DNA from 3 places in the Ligilactobacillus sp. UO.C109 genome. Region 1 is predicted to be linked to each of the others. Evidence: predicted binding sites of a transcription regulator. Region 1 holds the regulator's gene; each other region holds the start of a gene.
What was found. Region 1 encodes LexA, which represses DNA repair genes until DNA is damaged. Its sites were predicted from a motif close to CNAACANNTGTTNG; they were not measured.

Region 1 (7,355 bases):
ACTAATTTTTCTTTATCTAAATCTTTTCCTTTAAAAGTATACGCCTTAACTAAATCAACAACTTGTCCTGTTTCCCCAGCTAATCCTAATGCACAATTTGTAAGAACTTGCTCATTTCCATATAATGTTCGATTAGCCGCTTCTTGATATTCATTAAATTCCATAATATTCCTCACAATTATTAATTAACTTTGGTAATATCTTCAATCCAATCCCAAACTTCATCTTTACCTGTTTTATCAACAGCAGAGAATAAAATTAGTCTATCATTTTTTGTCAATTGTAGTTTTTTTCTAATTTGACTTTCACTTTTATTTCTTTTGCTTTTAGGAATTTTATCTATTTTCGTTCCTACAACTAATACAGGTATATTGTAATAATGCAAAAATTCTATCATTTGACAATCTAATTCTGAAGGTTCATGGCGAGCATCTACTAAACTGATAGCTCCCTTTAGCTCTTGTCGAGTAGAAAAATATGTTTCTATCATTCTAGCCCATTTTTCTCTTTCTTTTTGTGAAACTTTAGCATATCCATAACCTGGTACATCAACAAAATATAATAAATCTTCAATATTGTAAAAGTTCAGAGTTTGCGTCTTTCCGGGTTGACTTGATGTACGGGCATAATTTCTTCTATTAATTAATGTGTTAATTAATGAAGACTTTCCAACATTGGAACGACCAGCAAGTGCTACTTCTGGCAATTTAGTATCTGGATATTGTTCTGGTCTTACGGCACTAATTGTTAAATTGACGTTATGTACTTGCATTAAATAATACCACCTTAATCTAAATTATAATAATAAATAAGGAAGTGACTGACTTACATCTACTCACTCCCTCAAAAACTAATTACTTCTTACCATAATTATTCTTCATTGCATTCATCATTTGATGCAATTTCTTTTCAGATGGTTTTTGTCCCATTTGAATCATCATAGTACGCATCATTTGTTCATTAATAGGTGGATTCTTCTTTAAATAGTCTTCCATGTACTTTCGAGCAGCAAAAAAACCACCAACAAAGCCTAGCACAGCAGCAATAATGACAATAAGCACCCAAATACCTGTACTCATTTATAAGTTCTCCTTCCTCTAATAAGATTAACCTATCTAATAATTTAAAAAATTAATCTTACTTTTTAACGCTTATTATATTATATCATTTGTAATATTACCTATCAACGCTTACACTAAGATAAATTAATCATCTCTTAGACCACGTTCTCTTTGAATCTTTTTTACCTTTTCAGGTGTTACTTCTTTACCATTTTTATCATATACTTGTAGCATTTCAATATGGCTTCTAAAATTTTCTCTAAATAAAGAAAGATAGGTTTCTCGTAATTCTTTTTGTTCTGCTAACTCTTCAGATGTTAGGCCTTCTTCTTTTTTCTTTTTAGAAAGTTCATTTATTCTATCTATTAACTCTTGTGGAATTCCTTTATTATCAGCCAATCGTCTCACTCCTTTGTGATTTACTCTATTTGACATATTATCAAAAAGCTTACAAAAAGACAAGTTATAAATACGAACGTTAGTTTGACGTTTTTAATAATTCTATGTTATAATCAAGTTATTATATTAATATTGGAGTGTCTAGAATGACAAAATCAGAGAAACGTCAACATGATATTCTTCGTTATATATTTTCACATGTATCTGATAGTGGCTACCCACCTACTGTTCGTGAAATTTGTAACGCTGTTGGTTTATCATCTACTTCAACCGTTCATGGACATCTTTCTAAGCTTGAAAGTAAAGGTCTCATTAAACGCGATCCTACTAAACCTCGCGCCATTGAAATTACTTTAGCAGGCTTAGAAATGTTGGATGAGTTACCTAACAAAACTCAAATTCCCATTGTAGGTACTGTTACTGCTGGTGAACCTATTTTAGCAGTTGAAGAAAATAGAGATTATTTTCCTCTACCACCTTATTTTGAATCTGCTGATGATCTTTTCATGTTATCTATTCGTGGCGAGAGTATGATAAATGCTGGTATCTTAGATGGTGATCAAGTTATTGTTCGTAAGCAATCTTCTGCAAATAATGGAGAAATAGTTATTGCTATGACTGAAGAGAATGAAGCAACTTGCAAACGTTTCTTCAAAGAAGATGGATATTACCGATTACAACCCGAAAATGATACAATGGATCCTATTATCTTAGAAAATGTAACTATTTTAGGAAAAGTTGTTGGATTATATCGTGATCTTATTTAAAAAGCTAGGATGTATTGTTTTTATACCAATATATGGTGTTACACAATACCAAATCCTAGCTTTTTATTTTGACATTTTAATTAATTCTTCTGCATGTTTCAATGTTAATTCTGTAATTTCAGATCCAGATAACATTCTTGCTATCTCTCTAATTTTTTGTTTTTCATCTAATTCTTTTAATGAAGTTTCTGTTCTACCATCGTTGACAGATTTTGAAATATAGTAATGATTGTCTGCAATTGCTGCAACTTGCGGTAAGTGAGTAATGCATAAAACTTGTGAATTATTTGAAATTTGGCTTATTTTTTCAGCAATCGCTTGAGCTACACGACCGCTAACACCAGTATCAACTTCATCAAAGATAATACTTGTGACACCCATCTTTTGAGAAAAAATTGTTTTTAAAGCTAACATTATTCGTGAAAGTTCACCACCTGAAGCTATCTTAGCTAATGGGCCCATTTCTTCACCTGGATTAGTTTGAATATAAAATTCAACTTTATCGATACCTTTAGAATATAATTTAGAATTATTTAAAAATTTAACTTCAAATACAGCTTTGTCCATATATAATGCACTTAATTGTTCATGGATCATTTTTTCTAATTTTTTAGCGCTTTTCTTCCGCTGTTTCGAAAGTTTTATTGCCAATTCTTTTACTTTCTCTAATGCCTCAGATAATTGTCTTTCTTGCTTTTCTGAATTTTGTTCCGCATTTTCCATTTCTCTTAATTCTTTTTCAATTCTACTATGATAATGCAAAATATCCTCTATTGTATCACCATATTTTCTCTTCAATTGGTGGATCAACTCTAATCTTTCCTCTATTTCATTTAACCTTTCTCCATTCCACTCCATTGAATCAAGTTCATCTGAAATATCACGAGCGGCATCTTCTAGACTATAAAAAGCATCTGAAATTTTAGTATTGATTTCTTGAAGATTTTCTGATAAATCTGAAACATCGCTTAACTCATTCATTGCATTTCCTAAATTTCCAACTACATCTATTTTTTCACCAGATAAAATTTGATAACTCAATTCTAAAGCATCATGTATTGCTTGAAAATTATCCAATTTATTTTTTTCTTCGACTAGTTCATCTTCTTCATTAATTTTTAAACCAGCTTCTTCAATTTCTTTGACTTGGAAATTTAGCATATCTAGTCTTTGGGCCCAGGCCTTCTCATCAGCTTCTTTTTTTTCCATTGATAATTTTAGCTTACGATAATTTTGATACACAACTTGATATTGATTTCTTAACTGGGATGTTTTTTTATCATATTCATCTAACAAATCTATATGATTTTCTGGCTTCATCAATTCTTGATGCTCATTCTGCCCATGAATATCAATTAATGTTTCTCCTACCTTTCGTAAAGTTGCCAAATTTACCATCATTCCATTGATGCGACAAATATTTCTTCCGCCTCGATATAAATCTCTTTGCAAGATTATTTGTCCATCTTCAGAATCTATTCCGTATTCTTCCAAAATGTTGTAAGTATTAGCTTCTCTAGGTAATGTAAATAACCCCTGAATAACAGCTTTTTTCTCACCCTTACGAATAAATTCAGTAGAACCTCTGCCTCCTGCTAATAAGCCCAGAGCATCAATAATAATTGATTTACCAGCACCTGTCTCACCCGTCAATACTGTCATCTTAGGTTGAAATGATATTTGTATTTCATCTATAATGGCGAAATCCTTTATTGATAATTCTTGTAACATATAATCACCCTATATTTATCAGATTTAACAACTTATTCTCCATTTTTATTGCATCTTCTTCTGAGTAAGCAAATATCATGACTGTAGCATCATCTCCTAAAGTCGCAAAAACTTCCGGATATTTTGCTTGTTCAATCAGATTAGCAACTGCAGGTCCACTACCAGGTAAAACTTTAAATACACATAGTTCTCTATTTTGTGCTGAAGAAACATATGATTCACTTAATGTATCACTCAATTTCTTTTCTACATTAATTTCTTTTAGCGTAGGCATACTATACCTATAACTACCAGTTTGTGTTGGCAATTTAACTAGTTGCATTTCTTTTACATCGCGAGAAATAGTTGCTTGCGTTACATTTATTCCACGAGCATTTAACTTTTCTACAATATCTTCTTGCTTATATATAACATTTTCTTGGAGGATTTCCTTGATAAGTTTCTGTCTGACTTGCTTTCTCATTCAGTTCATCCCTCTCTCATATAATTATGCTTTCTTTTTAATATCTAATGTAGCATGAGCTTGTTTCACAATTAACTCAGGATTTACACTAGGCGAAATATTTCCAACACTTTCCTTAGATACCAGATGAACTAAAAATTCAATATTTCCTTCCCCACCAGTGATAGGTGAAAAATCTAATTCAACAACATCGTAATTTTCTTCAGCTGCAAAACTTATGATTTTATTTAGTACTTCTAGATGAACCTTTGGATCTCTTACAATTCCATGTTTTCCAACTTTTTCTTTTCCAGCTTCAAATTGGGGCTTAATTAAAGCTATTACATCACCATTATTTTGAATAATCTCATGTAAAGTTGGTAATATTAACTGTAAAGAAATAAAAGAAACATCTATTGTAGCTAAATCTGGTTGTCCTTTAGTAAAATCTTCTAATTTACTGTATCTGAAATTTGTATTCTCCATAACAACAACTCTGTCATCTTGACGCAACTTCCAAGCTAATTGATTAGTTCCTACATCTAAAGCATAGCTTAATTTGGCCCCTTTTTGTAGAGCTACATCTGTAAATCCTCCAGTAGACGATCCTATGTCTAACATAGTTTTATTTTTTGCATCAACTTTAAATACCTTAAGTGCTTTTTCGAGTTTTAAACCGCCTCTACTTACATAAGGCATTTTTGTCCCCTTAAAATGTAACTCAGTATCTACAGAAATTTTCATTCCGGGTTTATCTAATCTTTCTTCGTTCTCTCCTAAAATTTCGCCAGCCATTACAGCCCTTTTAGCTTGTTCTCTTGTAGAAAATAATCCCTGTTTAACTAATAGTACATCTACACGTTCTTTTTTCATAATTACTTCCTTACTTTAAAATAATCTAACAATTGCTCAAATAGGTCTATTGCAATATCATTATTCGCCATTTCTTTTAATAAATTCTCAGTATTATTTAAAACTTCAACTAAAGCTTCCTTGGTCCCCTGTACTCCTAAAAGAATTGGATAAGTATTTTTATTTTCTATCTCATCTTTATGAACATTTTTGCCTAAAGATTTGGCATCACCAATTACATCTAATAAGTCATCATAAATTTGAAATGCTAAGCCAAAATTCTCACCATATTTTCTTAGTAACTCTAATTGATTATCAGAAGCATCACTCAAAATCCCTCCGGCAACACAAGCATATCTTAACAATGCACCTGTCTTACCTGCATGAAGATGTTTCAATTCTTCCAAATTATATTTTTTACTTTCCCCTAAAATATCATCAGTTTGACCACTTACCATCCCCTGTGGTCCAGCAGCCAAAGCTAATTGTGAGATTAATTTTATTTTTTTATCGTTATCAATATCAGTAAGAGATAGCCATTCAAATGAAGTCGTTAACAAACCATCCCCTGCTAAAACTGCTATTGCTTGCCCAAATTTTTTATGGTTAGTTGGCTTTCCTCTTCTTAATTCATCATTATCCATTTCTGGTAAATCATCATGAATTAATGAGTAGGTATGCAGAAGTTCCAAACTACCTGCCACTTGATAATCACTTTTTGAAATTTTCTTACCTAAAGAATACGCTGAAATTAACACCAATAAAGGTCTTATTCTTTTTCCACCAGCATCAACTGAATATCTCATAGATTCTTTCAAAATTTGATTACTATTCAAAGAATTTAAATAAAGATCCATCTCATTCTCTAATTTTGGGAGTGAGATTTTTTCAAATTCAGTTAAATTACTAATCCTCATTTTCTTTTTCAAATAATTGTTCATCTCCATTATCATCTATTACTTTAGTCAATGTTTCTTCTGCTTGTAGAAGTGTATTTTGTAATTTTTTACTCAAATCCATCCCTTGTTTAAATTTTTCAATTGCTTCTTCTAATGGAATGTCTCCCTGCTCAAGTCTTTTTACTATTTCTTCAAGGTTCTTCATATCTTGTTCAAAAGTTACTTTTTCTGCCATTATTCTTTTTCCTCTCTAATTTTTGTTATTCTAGCTTCAGCACTACCATTTTCAAAATAAAGTGTTACATCATCATTTGGCTGTAATGATTTAACATTTTTTACTGTTTTACCATCTTTTAAAATATAACTATATCCTCTATTCATAACTTTCAATGGACTTAACATATCTAAAGATGACATTAATTTTTCTAATTTATAGCTTTTATCATTAAAAACACCTAACATCCCTAGATGCATTTTTTCTAATAACTGTTGTAAATTATTTTTTTCATCTTTAATTCTAATGCTTGGATTATTATGTTGTAAATTACTTTCTAATAACTGTAATTGTTTTTCATTTTGATAAACTAAATTTTTAAAAGCTTGATTTTTTCTATTAATCAATGAATCTAAATTTTGCGCATACCCTGTATATAGTCTATCTGGTTGTTGCAAAATATATGAACTGCACACCTTATCTAAAATTTGTTGATAACTGGATACTTTATTTTTTAGAACTTGTATTATTCTTAAACGATACTGCTTAATCTTCACTATTTCTTCGCTCAATACAGGTGTTGCTAATTCGGCAGCTGCTGTAGGTGTAGCAGCTCTAACATCTGCTACTAAATCTGCAATTGTTGTATCAGTTTCATGACCTACAGAAGATATAACTGGGATCTTGCTATCACTAATTGCTCTAGCGACCTTTTCTTCATTAAAAGGCCATAAATCCTCTATTGATCCTCCACCTCTACCAATAATTATTGTATCAAAATTTCCATCTTCGTTTACTTGTTTTAGTCTTCCAACTAAAGAATCAGCAGCATCATCCCCTTGAACAACTGCTGGGAATAAAACTAATTGTGCAATTGGATAGCGTCTACGTGTTGTAGTAATAATATCCCTAATAACTGCACCAGATGGGCTGGTAATAACAGCAATTCTTTTGGGATATTTAACCAAAGGCTTCTTTAATTCTTCATTA
Region 2 (7,355 bases), on a different contig from region 1:
GCATATTAATACAGGTTTAATGGAAGATTATCCTGTAGACTATACCGCACAAAAACTTAGAGAATTATGTGATAGAGCTGGAGATTTAATTATTGCCCTTGAACCAATGCCATATAGTGGTTTACCAAACTTAGATAAGACATGGAAAGTATTGCAAAAAGCTGATTGTTATAACGCAATGATGCTATTAGATACATGGCACTGGGTTCGTGCTAACCAACCTTATGATTTGTTGACAAAAGAACAAGCTAAGAAAGTTATTTCTATCCAAATTGATGATGCTTATGAAAGACCATATGCAGATTCAATCTTGAGAGACGAATCAATGCATGATCGTTTAGCTCCAGGTGTGGGGCAAGCTGACACAGTAGCATTCTTAAAGATGATCAAGGAAGCTGGTATCGATCCAAAAGTTGTTGGTGTTGAAGTTATTTCTGATAACTATATGTCCAAAGGTATTGATTGGGTAGCTAATTATACTTATAAGAATACAGAAAAAGTTTTGAAAGAGGCTTGGCCAGAAATTTTAGACTAATTGAATTGAAGAAAAGAGGTTAATATTTATGACTGAATGGTTAGGATTAAGAGATAAAGTTGTTGTAATTACAGGTGCTGCTGGTGGTATGGGAACAAAGTTTTCTCATGACTTTGCTGAACAAGGCGCTAAATTAGTATTGATGGATATCGCTGAAGAACGTGTTGAAAAATTAAGTAAAGAATTAGCTGATGAATTTAAAGTAGAAACACTTGCAGTTGTATGTAATTCTACAGATGAACATGATGTAGATGAAGCTGTAAAGAAGGTAGTTGATAAATTTGGTCGTGTTGACGTATTAGTTAACACAGCAGCAATTCTTCGTTTCTCACCATTGGAAGATTTAACATTTGATGAATGGAAACAACAAATTAATATTAATATTAATGGTTATTTCTTAACTTCTCAACGATTTGGTCGTCAAATGATTAAACAAAAGAAAGGTACAATGGTTCATATTTCAACAGTTGCTTCTCATTTCCCAGAAACATATTCTGGTGCATATAGTACAACAAAAGCTGCTGTAAACATGATTTCCAAACAAATAGCAGCTGAATGGGGACAATTTGGTGTACGTAGTAACTGTGTACTTCCTTGCTTAGTTAAAACTCCATTATCAAAAGACTTCTACAAAGATAAGGAAGTTGAAGATGGACGTAGTCGTTTAGTAGCAAGCAAGCGTATTGGTGAATTGAAGGATATTTCTAATACTGTACTATTCTTAGCAAGTGATCGTTCAGATTATACAAATGGTGATGAGATCAATGTTGATGGTGGTATCGGTATTATGATGCAAGATATGATTCCAAAGCCAGGTGGACGTCGTCAATATGCAATTGACCACCACAAGAAGTAATTTAGTGGAGTGAAAAATATGACTGAAAAGAAAGTAATTACTGCTCAAGCTCAAGGGCATAACGGACCAATTGATTTGGAAATTGGAGTTGAAAATCAAGAAATTGTAAATGTTGATGTAAAGAAACATTCTGAAACAAAAGGTATCTTTAATCAAGTTTTCTCAAAATTAAGAGATGATATTCTTGATAATCAAAGTTTTGATATTGATGCAATTAGTGGCGCTACTGTCATGAGTGATGCAATTTTGAAATCAGCTAAAGATGCGGTGGAAGAAGCAGAAGTAAAGATTGATTCTAAGAAAAAAGATATTCCTCATGTAACCGAAGAATTGCATACAGATGTTGTTGTTATCGGTGGTGGAGAAGCTGGCTTAGTTGCTGGATGTCGTGCCTTAAAACTAGGAAAGAAAGTAATTTTAGTAGAAAAAAATGGTTACCTAGGTGGAGCTACAATCCTAAATGGTTCTAATGTAACTGCAACAGGCTCTAAAGTTGCTAAGAATATTTTTGGTGATGAAGCAGATAATGATACACCAGAAAAATTAGCAGATGATGTTAGACGTGAATCAAAAGACACTAATGTTCCTGAGTTAACTAATTTAATGACAAATAACATTGGTGATGCAATTGATTTTATTTCTGAATTTGCTGGTTTAGAATATCGAAAAGCTCAAACTCAAACACCAGAACATTCAGTTGAACGTCAAGTTGAATTACCAACATCAAGTAGTTATGAATTTATCACTAAAGTTGCTAAAGCTTTTGAAGAAAAAGGTGGTCAAATCTTACTTGATAGTCGAGTAGAAGAGGTTATAACTGACGGTGATAAGATTACAGGTATTGTGACTGAAGGAAAGCATAAAACAACCAAGATTTTTGCCTCGGCCGTAGTTCTAGCTTCCGGTGGTTATGGTGCTAATACAAAGATGCGTGGACCGGAAAGTCAAGGTTTATACTATTATGGACCAATGACATCAACTGGCGATGCTTATCAATTCTTAGCTCCATTACAATTGAAGACAAGAAACTTAGGCTGGTATAAAGTATATCCTCATGGGGTAGAAACTGAACCAGGAATTGCTAAGTTAACAACATATGCATCTAAACTTGCTACTGATATGGGAGCAATTTATGTTAATACAGATGGTAAACGAATCGTTAATGAATCTGATGTATATGCTGAATTAAGAGATGCAGTCTTAAAACAAAAAGACAGAGTGGCATTCTTAGTAATGGATAAGCGAACATGGGATGAATTTTACAAGTTGTTAGTCTTACATGACTTTAGTGAAAGTGAAATCGCTGATTACTTTGCAAAAGACGGAAAGAGTAATCCAATTCTTGTGAAGGGTAGTTTACAAGAAGTTGCACAAAAAGCAGGTATTGATGTAGCTGGTTTAAGTGAAACTGTTCAAAAATACAATGACTATGCTAAACAAGGAAAAGATGAAGAATTTGGCCGAGATAGTAAATTCTTACATGAATATGAAGGCGATGAATTCTACATCATTGAACAACGTGATCGTTTTGCAACCACATTAGGTGGATTTGTAACAGATGCAGATCTACATCTACAATTTGAAAATGGTAATAAATTGGCTAATGTAGTTGCTGCAGGTGAAGTAATCGGTGGAGCAAATGGGCACGATTCTATGCCAAGTATGATGAACTCATGGGGCATTTCTTCCGGATTTGTAGCAGGAAAAGAAGCAGCTGAAATAAGTGAAAATTAACTTTAAAGGGGATAATTAAAATGGAACGTATCGATGGACATACTTTATTAATTGGTTTGATGGCATATCCTATTAGACATTCTATGTCACCAACAATGCATAACAATGCTTTTGCTAAATTAGGTTTAAACTATGCATATTTAGCATTTGAAATTGATAATGATAAACTAGAAAAAGCTGTAGATGCAATTAGAACTTTAGATATGCGTGGATCTAACGTATCTATGCCGAATAAGCAAAAGATTATTCCTTATTTGGATAAATTAGATCCCGCAGCTAAAATGGCTGGTGCTGTAAATACAGTTGTAAACGATAATGGTGTATTGACTGGATATACAACTGACGGAACAGGTTTCATGAAGTCACTAGCTGATGAAGGCTTAGATATTCGTGGTAAGAAGATGACATTAGCAGGTGCTGGTGGTGCTGGTACTCCAATCGCAATTCAAGCAGCACTTGATGGGGTAAAGGAAATTTCTATCTTCAATTTAGATGATGCTCAATGGGCACAAGCTGAAAAGAACGTTGAAATCATCAATCGTGAAACAGATTGTAAAGCAACACTACATCATCTAGAAGATAAAGAAGATTTTAAGAAGGAAATTGCTTCAAGTTATATCTATTGCGATGCTACAGGTGTAGGTATGAAACCATTAGAAGACATGACATTAGTTGAAGATCCTAGTTGGTTCCACAAAGATATGATTGTTTTCGATACAGTTTATGCACCAAGAGAAACAAAATTAATGAAAGTTGCTAAAGAAGCTGGCGTAGATCATGTTCTTAATGGCTTAGGTATGATGTTAGAACAAGGTGCAGAAGCATTCAAGTTATGGACAGGTAAAGATATGCCTGTAGACTATATCAGAGAATTATTATTTAGCGAAGATAACTAGGCGGTGAATTTGATGAGGATAGTCAAAGTAAGAAATGTTGAATTCGGTACGGGCCGTCCTAAAATAGCTGTTCCAATTACCGGAAAATCAAGTGATGATATTATAAAGCAAGCTGAAACAATTATGTCTAGCAATAACGCTGATTTAATTGAATGGAGAATAGATTTCTTTGACCAAGTTGAAGATGCTGAAAAGTTGGTTGAAACAGCCAAAAAGCTACACCAAGTTATGGGTGAAATGCCTTTATTAACTACATTTAGAACTCATTTCGAAGGTGGAGTTAAAGAATTATCAGAAGAAGAATATTTCGATATTTGTCGCATATTGATTAAAGAAAAGGCAACAGATTTATTAGACTTAGAATTATTCAGAAAAACAAGTAAGCTAAAGGAAATTATTGCTGAAGCTCATGAAAATAATATCTATATTATCATGAGTAATCATGACTTCGATAAGACTCCTGCAACTTCTGAATTAGAAAGACGACTAACTTTGATGAAGACTTACGGTGCTGATATTGCTAAGATTGCAGTAATGCCTAATAGTGCACGTGATGTTCTAAATCTATTGTTAGCCACAGATAACATGAAGTACAAATTAAATTGTCCATTAATTACAATGGCGATGGGAGACTTAGGCAAAGTAACCAGAATAAGTGGTGAAGTCTTTGGTTCTTGCTTAACATTTGGTACAGTAGGCGATGCTTCTGCACCAGGACAAATTGAAAGTACTAACTTAAAAGGAATCTTAGATACATTAAAGCTTGACTAAGCAAAAAGAAGTTGAATCAAATTTGGTTCAACTTCTTTTTTTGTGTATTATAAAGAGTTCAATGCATCCGTAGTTTCATCATTATCAATATGAGTATAAAGAGTAGTTGTAGCAGTTGAGCTATGTCCTAATTGTTGTGCAGTTAAAACAAGGTTATTAGTTTGTTTATACAATCTAGTAGCTAAAGTGTGTCTCAACTTATGAGGAGTAACTCTGACTTTGAAACCTTTAGAGTATTTGGAAACCATTTTTTCAATAGCAGAGCCAGTAATGCGTTTGGAACCACCACGACTAATAGCTAAGAAGAATGCTTTTTCATATTTATCTGCACGATAACGACTAGCACGGATATCACGATAATTAGCTAGATATTCCATTGCAAAAGCGGCAATTCTGACAGAATCTTTTTTATTTCCTTTTCTAAGTACAGCAACTCGATTGTTTTCGAAATCTAAATCTTCAATATTGATATTAACAACTTCAGATAAACGGAGACCGGATCCTAACATTAAAGCATTGATAGCTAAATCTCTTTCAACATCGCGATTGTAGAATTTCTTAGCTTGAGTAGATAATGACTGAGGATAAACTTCTTTGATATATTGTAGATATTCATCAGTTTCATCATCTAAAAATAACTTTTCTTCTAAGGCATCAGCTCTAGCTTGTAGAGTTTGCTTATCAGCCACATTATCAATACTTTGCATAACGTCGTGTGTTAAAAAAGGTTTCTCTTGAGAGTTATTAGCACTTCTGCTTAAGAACTTAAAGATCACTTTTAAAGCAGTGATATTACGCTGAATAGTTACTTTAGATAGAGTCTCAGTAGACTCTTCTTTATGACCATTTTTATCAAGAGCTTTTTTATTTTGCTTTTTTCGGCGTAAAAGATAAGATTTGTATTCAGTAGCAGTACGAACTGTAAGCTTATCAAGCGATTCTGGGGCGATGTCACTAGTTTTATTTTCGTTAACATAATGATTTTCAATCAACCAAATCAAAAATTGATGGAAATTCTTCAAGTATTCAAGAATAGTATTAGGAGAATATTCATCAGCGGTTTTTACAATAACAAAATCATTCATATAATAAGGGAGCTCATGTAGCAACTCATCGATTTTTTTATTTGCAACTTCTTTTTGCATAGTTATCCTCCGAACATTCATTTGATAATAGTATTATACCATGAAATTTAAGTTTCGTATTAAATATAACTTGTACTTTGTGTTAATTCATAATGTAAATATATATGTTAAGTGGTAAATGGTAATGAAATAAGTCTTACTTAAGAGTGGAAGAAAGACTTTTAATTAAGGAATACAGATGTATTATAATAAAAAGAGGGGAATGTAGACAAATTACATGTGAGATAAAGTAATCTTTTTTGAATTAAACTACTGTACGAAAATAATCTTATCAATAAAGAAAATAGTATAATAAAATATAAGTAGAGTATAGTAATGTACCTGTACAAAGGTGAATTTAATCATAATGTTATTTCTGTGAACGAAGGAGATGTTCAAAAATGAAAATTACAACTCAAATTAGTCTTGATGATGTTTTGGATAATTTTGAAAGATCATGGACTATTGTTCGTATGAAAGATGGACGAGTATTAAATTTATATATCGTTGATGTTGATGATGAGTTCCAGAGAAATGATGAAGAAGATGAACCAGAGTTAAAAGCTATCGTTTATAACACTACAGGTAGTAATTCTTATGGTAATGGGATTGCTTTTGATGATATTGACAGTATTGAACTAGATCCTAACAAAAATTAATTAAAAAGCTGTCATGCAATTTCAACTTTACCGGAGGAGTTGAGAATTAATGAAAATAAATAAAGCAACTAAACTTTGGGATGTTATAAAAGCTTTTAATTGGAAATGGTGTGTAGTTACTTTAAAGAATAGTAAAAGGATAAAATTATATATTGTGGATGTAGATTATGAAGCATTTAGCTATAATATTATAGTTTATAATTATACTGGCAGCAAATCTTATGGTAATGATATTTCATTTAGTGATATAGATGAAATTGAATTATATAAGAGTGAGGAATAATATTGATCTAGATTTAAGTGATCTTAAGAGATCGGAGAGATACTAATGAAAGCTATAGATGTTTTTTATTTAGAAAGTGAAGATATTTCAAGTGTTGTTGTACCCAGAACAAAAAAATTTAAAATTGGAGATAAAATAATGGATAAAAATGGTACAGTGTATGAAGTGCATAGTTTTGAGCATATATGTCGTACTTTCAAAGATATAACTGGTTTAGTAGTCCATGGTAAATTTGAAGGTGATATTGTGAATTTGGTAGATGAAGAATAGATAATAGCTATTAAACTGCTTTTTACAATTAAAAACTACTAGTAATTATTAGATTGATTAAAGGACATTGATACTTTTATAGGAAGTGATAAAAATGTGTACAGCAATTACTTTAAATGGTAATAATAATTATTTTGGAAGAAATTTAGATTTGGATTTTTCATATGGTGAGCAGGTAATCATTACTCCGGCTGAGTATGAGTTTAAATTTAGAAAGGAAAAAGCTA
Region 3 (7,355 bases), 570 kb from region 1:
GAAGTATTGATTGGTCTGAACCAGTTGGCAGAAGAGTACTAGCACAAACCTTGGGCATGAGTGAACGAGTTTTGCGGACTGAAACAGATTATTTAAGGAAGCAAGAATTAATTGCTTCAACAAAGTCTGGTATGATTTTGACTGCTAAAGGTAAAAGAACAATACAAGGCCTTTCCAAGTTGATGGACTCTTTATTAGGGTTACAGCAAATGGAGAAAGAATTATCTCGATACCTAGGTATAAGAAACTGTTTAATTGTTTCGGGAGATAGTGATAGACAGCCTTTGATTATTGAGGACATGGGCAAGTTAGTAAATGATATCCTAGGTAAGGAATTGCCTAAGGGTAAAAATGTCATTGCTGCAATGGGTGGTACTACGATGGCTAAAGTTGCTACCTGTTTGACTTCCGAAATTGCAGTAGATAGAGATTTGACTTTCGTGCCTGCCCGTGGTGGTATAGGCGAAAGGTTAGATATTCAGGCGAATAATGTATGTGGCTTAATGGCTGAAAAAACTGGTGGTAATCACAGGACATTATATGTGCCTGAACAGGTTAGCGAAGATACTTATCGTCCGCTTCTTAATGAACCCGTAGTACAAGAAGTTGTGAATTTAATTAGACAGAGTAATGCTGCTGTTCATAGTATAGGTGAAGCAATTAGTATGGCAGAGAGACGTTCGATGCCTAAAAATGTAGTAGCAATGCTAAAAGAGCGTAAGGCTGTGTCTGAGACTTTTGGTTATTTCTTTGACGATAAGGGGAAAGTTGTTTACAAGATTCCTAGAATTGGATTGCAACTTGAAGATCTCGCGAATATGGATTGTATAATCGCTGTTGCTGGTGGTAGTTCTAAGGCACGAGCAATAGCAGCATACATGAAGAACGCTCCTGAGAAAACATACTTGATTACTGACGAAGGAGCTGCTAAGATGATTTTAAAAGGGTAGTAATTCTATTACCTTTTAAAATAAAATAAAATTTTCATTTCCTAAAGGAGGAAATTTTAGTTATGACAACTAAAGTAGGTATTAATGGTTTTGGCCGTATCGGTCGTTTAGCATTCCGTCGTATTGCTGAAGCATCAAATGATTTGGAAGTTGTTGCTATCAATGACTTAACATCTCCAGCAATGTTGGCACACTTATTGAAATATGATACAGCTCATGGTCAATTTGACGGTGAAGTTTCTGCAACAGACAGTGCACTTGTTGTTAATGGCAAGGAAATTCCTGTTTATGCTGAAGCTGATGCTAAGAACATTCCTTGGGTTAAGAATGATGGTGTAGAATTAGTTCTTGAATCAACTGGTTTCTACACATCAACAGAAAAAGCTTCTGCTCACCTTGAAGCAGGTGCTAAGCGTGTATTAGTTTCTGCTCCTGCAGGTAACATGAAGACAATCGTTTACGGTGTAAATGATGACACAATTACAGCAGACGACAAGATCATCTCTGCTGCTTCATGTACAACAAACTGCTTGGCTGCTCCTGCAAAGGCAGTTAACGATGCATTTGGTATCAAAGCTGGTACAATGACAACAATTCATGCTTACACAGCTACACAAAAATTACAAGATGGTCCAGATCGTAAGGGTAATGTTCGCAACGCTCGTGCAGCTGCTCAAAACACAATTCCTCACTCAACTGGTGCTGCAAAAGCTATCGGTTTAGTTGTTCCAGAATTGAATGGTAAGTTGGATGGACATGCACAACGTGTTCCTGTTATTACAGGTTCTTTAACAGAATTAGTTGTAACTCTTGAAAAAGAAGTAACAGTTGATGAAGTTAACGAAGCAGTTAAGAAAGTTACAGAAAATAACCCATCATTCGGTTACAACGCAGATGGCATTGTTTCTTCTGACATTATCGGTACAACATTTGGTTCTGTATTTGACCCAACTCAAACACAAGTTGTTGGTAAGGGTGACGGCCAAGTTGTTAAAGTTGTTGCATGGTACGACAACGAATACGGTTTCACATCTCAAATGATCCGTACATTAGAAAAATTTGCTAGCATGATCTAATTTTAGTTTTTACTAAAATTAATTTGCAATGCAAGTTACTGAGGCGGGAGGAGGTTACTCCTTCCGCCTTTTATTTTAATTCTACTTTGGAGGTTTACTAAAATCATGGCTAAACTTATTGTTTCAGATTTAGACGTAAAAGGTAAAAAAGTTCTTATGCGTGTTGACTTTAATGTTCCTATTAAAAATGGAGTAATTGGTAACGACAACCGTATTGTTGCTGCTTTACCAACAATTAACTACATTATTGAACACGATGGAAAGGCTATTTTATTCTCACACTTAGGACGTATTAAGAAAGAAGAAGATAAGAAAGAATTATCTTTACGTCCAGTTGCAGAACGTCTTGCAGAATTATTAAACAAGCCTGTTACATTTGTTCCTGCTACACGTGGAGCACAACTTGAAGATGCTATCAACAATATGAATGATGGTGACGTTCTTTTAGTTGAAAATACTCGTTTTGAAGACTTAGATGGTAAGAAAGAATCTGGAAATGATCCAGAATTAGGTAAGTACTGGGCATCATTAGGTGATGTATTTGTAAATGATGCATTTGGTACAGCTCACCGTTCACATGCTTCTAACGTTGGTATTTCTGAAGCTATGAAAGCTGAAGGCAAGCAAGCTGCTGCAGGTTACTTACTTGAAAAAGAAATCAAGTTCTTAGGTAACGCTGTTGACAGTCCAAAGCACCCATTTGTTGCTATCTTAGGTGGTGCTAAAGTTTCTGATAAGATTGGTGTTATTAACCACTTATTAGGAAAAGCTGATAAAGTTATCGTTGGTGGTGGTATGACATATACATTCTACGCTGCTAAGGGTATCAAAATCGGTAACTCTTTAGTTGAAAAAGATAAGATCGAATTAGCTAAGGAAATTATGGAAAAAGCTGGCGATAAGCTAGTATTACCTGTAGACAACGTATGTGCAAAAGAATTTAACAACGATGCACCTAGTGAAGTTGTTGAAGGTGATATTCCAGATGGTTACATGGCTCTAGATATTGGACCAAAATCTGTTGAATTATTTGAAGATACTTTAAAAGATGCTAAGACAGTTGTATGGAACGGACCTATGGGTGTATTTGAAATGAGCAACTTTGCAAAAGGTACACTTGAAGTAGGTAAGTTCTTAGGTACTTTAAGCGATGCTACAACAATTGTTGGTGGTGGCGATTCTACAGCTGCTGTACAACAATTAGGTGTTGCTGACAAGTTAACACACATTTCTACTGGTGGTGGTGCTTCCCTTGAATATCTAGAAGGTAAGACATTACCTGGTATCGCTGCAGTTTCTGATAAGTAATTTAAGTTAAGTTATAGAAACTAGGTTGAGGTTTAATTTCTGAAAGGATGATTTATTGTGCGTACACCAATTATCGCAGGTAACTGGAAAATGAATATGAATCCAGAACAAACTGCAGAATTTGTAAAAGCTGTTAAGGATAATTTACCAGCAGCATCTGAAGTTGAAGCTGTTATTGCAGCTCCTGCTGTTGACTTACCAGCATTACTTGAAAATGCAAAAGGTTCTGATTTAAAAGTTGCAGCTGAAAACTGCTACTTTGAAGATGAAGGTGCTTTTACAGGTGAAACATCACCAAAAGTACTAAAGGAAATGGGAGTAGACTACGTTGTTATCGGTCATTCCGAACGTCGTGATTACTTCCACGAAACTGATGAAGATATTAACAAGAAAGCTCATGCTATCTTCCGTAATGGTTTAACACCAATCATTTGCTGTGGTGAATCTTTGGAAACTCGTGAAGCTGGAAAAGCTGAAGAATGGGTAGCAAACCAAGTTACAGCAGCTTTGAAGGATCTTTCCGCAGAACAAGTTGCAAGCTTAGTTATCGCTTATGAACCAATCTGGGCTATCGGTACAGGTAAGACAGCTACTGCAGATCAAGCAGAAGAAATTTGTGCAGTAGTTCGTAAGACAGTTGCTGATTTATATGATGAAACAGTAGCTGACAAAGTACGTGTACAATACGGTGGTTCTGTAAAACCAGCTAACGTTAAAGAATTAATGGCAAAAGAGAACATTGATGGTGGATTAGTTGGTGGAGCTTCATTAGTTCCTGATTCATACTTACAATTAGTAAACTACAAAAACTAGTTTTTAGGATAAATTATTCATAAGTAATTGAATAATTTAGTAAAAACCCTTAAAATATCTATTAGAGAAGGAATTCTCAGTTAATTTTTATAAACTCAAAGGAGTGTAATTTAATGTCTGCAATTACAGAAATTTATGCACGCGAAGTTTTAGATTCACGTGGTAACCCAACAGTTGAAGCTGAAGTATATACACAAGATGGTGGTTTCGGTCGTGGAATCGTTCCTTCTGGTGCATCTACAGGTGAACATGAAGCTGTTGAATTACGCGATGGTGACAAAGATCGTTACATGGGTAAAGGTGTAACAAAAGCTGTTGCTAACGTTAATGATATCATTGCTAAGGAAATTGTTGGTTACGAAGTTACTGATCAAGTTGCTATCGATAAAGCAATGATTGCTTTAGATGGTACACCAAATAAAGGTAAGTTAGGTGCTAACGCAATCTTAGCAGTTTCTATTGCTGTTGCTCGTGCAGCTGCTGACGAATTACAAGTTCCATTGTACAACTACATTGGTGGTTTCAATGCTCATGTATTGCCAACACCTATGATGAATGTTATCAATGGTGGTGCTCACTCTGATAACAAGGTTGACTTCCAAGAATTTATGATTATGCCTGTTGGTGCTCCAACAGTTAAGGAAGCAATCCGTATGGGTTCAGAAACATTCCATCACTTACAAAAATTATTAGCTGCTGATGGTAAAGTAACATCCGTTGGTGACGAAGGTGGTTTTGCTCCTGACTTTGCAAACAACGAAGAACCATTAGAATACCTTATCAAAGCTATTGAAGCTGCAGGTTACAAGCCAGGTAAGGATATTGCTATTGCTGTTGACGTTGCTTCTTCTGAACTTTGGGACAATGATTCCAAGAAGTACAAGTTACGCTGGTCAACAGGTGAAGAATTCACAACTGAAGAATTCATCAAATATCTTGAAGGCTTAGTTGCTAAGTACCCAATTATTTCTATCGAAGATCCTATCGATGAAAACAACTGGGATGACTGGGTAACAATTACTTCTGAACTTGGTAAGAAAGTTCAATTAGTTGGTGACGACTTCTTCGTTACAAACACAGAATACCTACGTAAAGGTATCAAGATGGGTGCTGCAAACTCTATCTTAATCAAGGTTAACCAAATTGGTACATTAACAGAAACAATGGAAGCTATCGAAATGGCTAAAGAAGCTGGCTACACAGCTATTGTTTCACACCGTTCTGGTGAAACTGAAGATACAACAATTGCTGACTTAGTTGTTGCTACAAATGCAGGTCAAATTAAGACTGGTTCTATGAGCCGTACAGACCGTCTTGCTAAGTACAACCAATTAATGCGTATTGAAGATCAATTAACAGACTTGGTTGCTAAGTACAAGGGTATCAACTCATTCTACAACTTGAGTGAACAAGCTCGTCAAGACATCATTAACAAGTAATTGTTATGACTTAAGAAAGAATGTGATTATTAATCACATTCTTTTTTATTTGCTAAATTGAATATTAACTTATATAATATAAATGATTTAAAGAGATAAGTAATTATCTCTTTTTGTTTTATATTTTATAGAACGTACGTTTTAAAGGCGGTGATATTAACATGGAGAGAAAAATTTTGCATATTGATATGGATGCATTTTATGCTTCTATTGAAATGAGAGATAATCCAGAGTACTTAAATAAGCCATTAGTGATTGCTAGAAATCCTAAACATACTGCTGGAAAGGGAGTTGTAGCAACCGCTAATTATGTTGCTAGAAAGTATGGAATTCATTCTGCAATGAGTGCTCAAAAAGCATTAGATAAGTGTCCTCATGCAATTTTTAAAACTCCTGATTTTGCTAAATATCGCCGAGTATCCAGTCAAATTCATACAATATTTCATGAGTACACTGATAAAATTGAAAATGTAGCACTAGATGAAGCATATCTTGACATTACAGAAAATAAGTTAGGTATAAAATCAGCAGTAGAAGTTGCCTGTAGAATTCAAAGAGAAATTTATTTAAAAACTAAATTAACTTGTTCTACAGGAGTTTCGTATAATAAATTTCTAGCTAAATTAGCATCTGATTACTCTAAACCATTTGGAATAACAGTTGTGACACCAGATGATGTACAAGATTTTTTATTTAATATGCCAATTAAGAAATTTAGAGGCGTAGGTAAAAAAACATTACCTAAAATGTATGAGGAAGGGATATACTATGGTATTGATTTATACAATAAGAAAGAAATAGACTTAATTAATAAATTTGGTAAAATTGGACATATATTATATCAGCGTGTACGTGGTATAGATATGAGGCCAGTTGAATGGAAAAGAGAACGAAAATCTGTTGGCAAGGAGCGGACATTTGATCAACCTTTAAAAACAGTTGAAGAGGTTGATAGTCAGTTAAGATTGATAGCTACAAAACTTGTAGGTATAACGACAAGTAGACAAATTAGGGGAAAAACTTTAGTTATTAAAGTTAGAAATAATGATTTTGAAACGGTAACAAAGAGAACTACACTTCAAGATTATATTCCTAATGATGTAGAAAATATAGTTTTTTATGGAAAACAATTATTTGAAGAAGTACAAGACATAGATATAGATGTTAGGCTATTGGGCTTGACTTTGACAAATTTAGATACTGTAAATTTTGAAAATATGAGCTTACCTATTTAAAGTTTAATAATGATAGTGTAGCATATTACTTATAATGTAAGTGAGGTAATAAACATGAAACTACTAATGATTGAAGATAACAAATCAGTATGTGAAATGATGTCCATGTTTTTTGAAAAAGAAAAATGGGACGTAGAATATGCTTATGATGGTATTTCTGCAGTAGAAAAATTTAAAGAAAAATCTGATGAGTGGGATATGATCACACTTGACTTGAATTTACCTGGAATGGATGGAATGCAAGTTAATGCTGAAATAAGAAAAATTTCAAGTACTGTTCCAATCATAATTTTGACTGCTAGAGATTCTGAAAGTGATCAGATTTTAGGCTTAGAAATGGGAGCAGATGAGTATGTTTCCAAGCCATTTTCACCAATAACATTAATTGCAAGAATTAAAGCCCTTCATCGTCGTGCTCAAATTTCTGCATTAGGAAGCAGCAAACAGAACAAGGTAGATGATGACTTTGATGTTAAAACAGATCATTTTAAACTAAATTCTAGTACTAGAGAAGCTTACTTGAATGACAATAGG

Region 2: a site for LexA is predicted at 5,948-5,961, ahead of xerS (tyrosine recombinase XerS). Genes of this name have one in related genera too.
Region 3: a site for LexA is predicted at 5,716-5,729, ahead of dinB (DNA polymerase IV). Genes of this name have one in related genera too.

The regions. Positions count from the first base shown of each region.
Region 1 is NZ_JAPSFH010000027.1:652,910-660,264, forward strand. Features, by position in the region: gene OZJ21_RS07550 (nucleoside triphosphate pyrophosphohydrolase family protein) at 1-164, opposite strand, end outside; gene yihA (ribosome biogenesis GTP-binding protein YihA/YsxC) at 182-772, opposite strand; gene OZJ21_RS07560 (YneF family protein) at 855-1,079, opposite strand; gene OZJ21_RS07565 (DUF896 domain-containing protein) at 1,206-1,460, opposite strand; gene lexA (transcriptional repressor LexA) at 1,607-2,227, shown strand; gene recN (DNA repair protein RecN) at 2,291-3,958, opposite strand; gene OZJ21_RS07580 (arginine repressor) at 3,963-4,421, opposite strand; gene OZJ21_RS07585 (TlyA family rRNA (cytidine-2'-O)-methyltransferase) at 4,446-5,273, opposite strand; gene OZJ21_RS07590 (polyprenyl synthetase family protein) at 5,276-6,169, opposite strand; gene OZJ21_RS07595 (exodeoxyribonuclease VII small subunit) at 6,159-6,386, opposite strand; gene xseA (exodeoxyribonuclease VII large subunit) at 6,386-7,355, opposite strand, start outside.
Region 2 is NZ_JAPSFH010000003.1:86,037-93,391, reverse strand. Features, by position in the region: gene OZJ21_RS00530 (sugar phosphate isomerase/epimerase family protein) at 1-535, shown strand, start outside; gene OZJ21_RS00525 (SDR family NAD(P)-dependent oxidoreductase) at 564-1,391, shown strand; gene OZJ21_RS00520 (FAD-dependent oxidoreductase) at 1,410-3,125, shown strand; gene OZJ21_RS00515 (shikimate dehydrogenase) at 3,146-4,021, shown strand; gene aroD (type I 3-dehydroquinate dehydratase) at 4,034-4,792, shown strand; gene xerS (tyrosine recombinase XerS) at 4,840-5,937, opposite strand; gene OZJ21_RS00500 (hypothetical protein) at 6,318-6,575, shown strand; gene OZJ21_RS00495 (hypothetical protein) at 6,625-6,858, shown strand; gene OZJ21_RS00490 (hypothetical protein) at 6,904-7,128, shown strand; gene bsh (choloylglycine hydrolase) at 7,223-7,355, shown strand, end outside.
Region 3 is NZ_JAPSFH010000027.1:83,327-90,681, forward strand. Features, by position in the region: gene OZJ21_RS04650 (sugar-binding transcriptional regulator) at 1-950, shown strand, start outside; gene gap (type I glyceraldehyde-3-phosphate dehydrogenase) at 1,013-2,026, shown strand; gene OZJ21_RS04660 (phosphoglycerate kinase) at 2,132-3,334, shown strand; gene tpiA (triose-phosphate isomerase) at 3,392-4,147, shown strand; gene eno (phosphopyruvate hydratase) at 4,261-5,586, shown strand; gene dinB (DNA polymerase IV) at 5,748-6,821, shown strand; gene OZJ21_RS04680 (response regulator transcription factor) at 6,876-7,355, shown strand, end outside.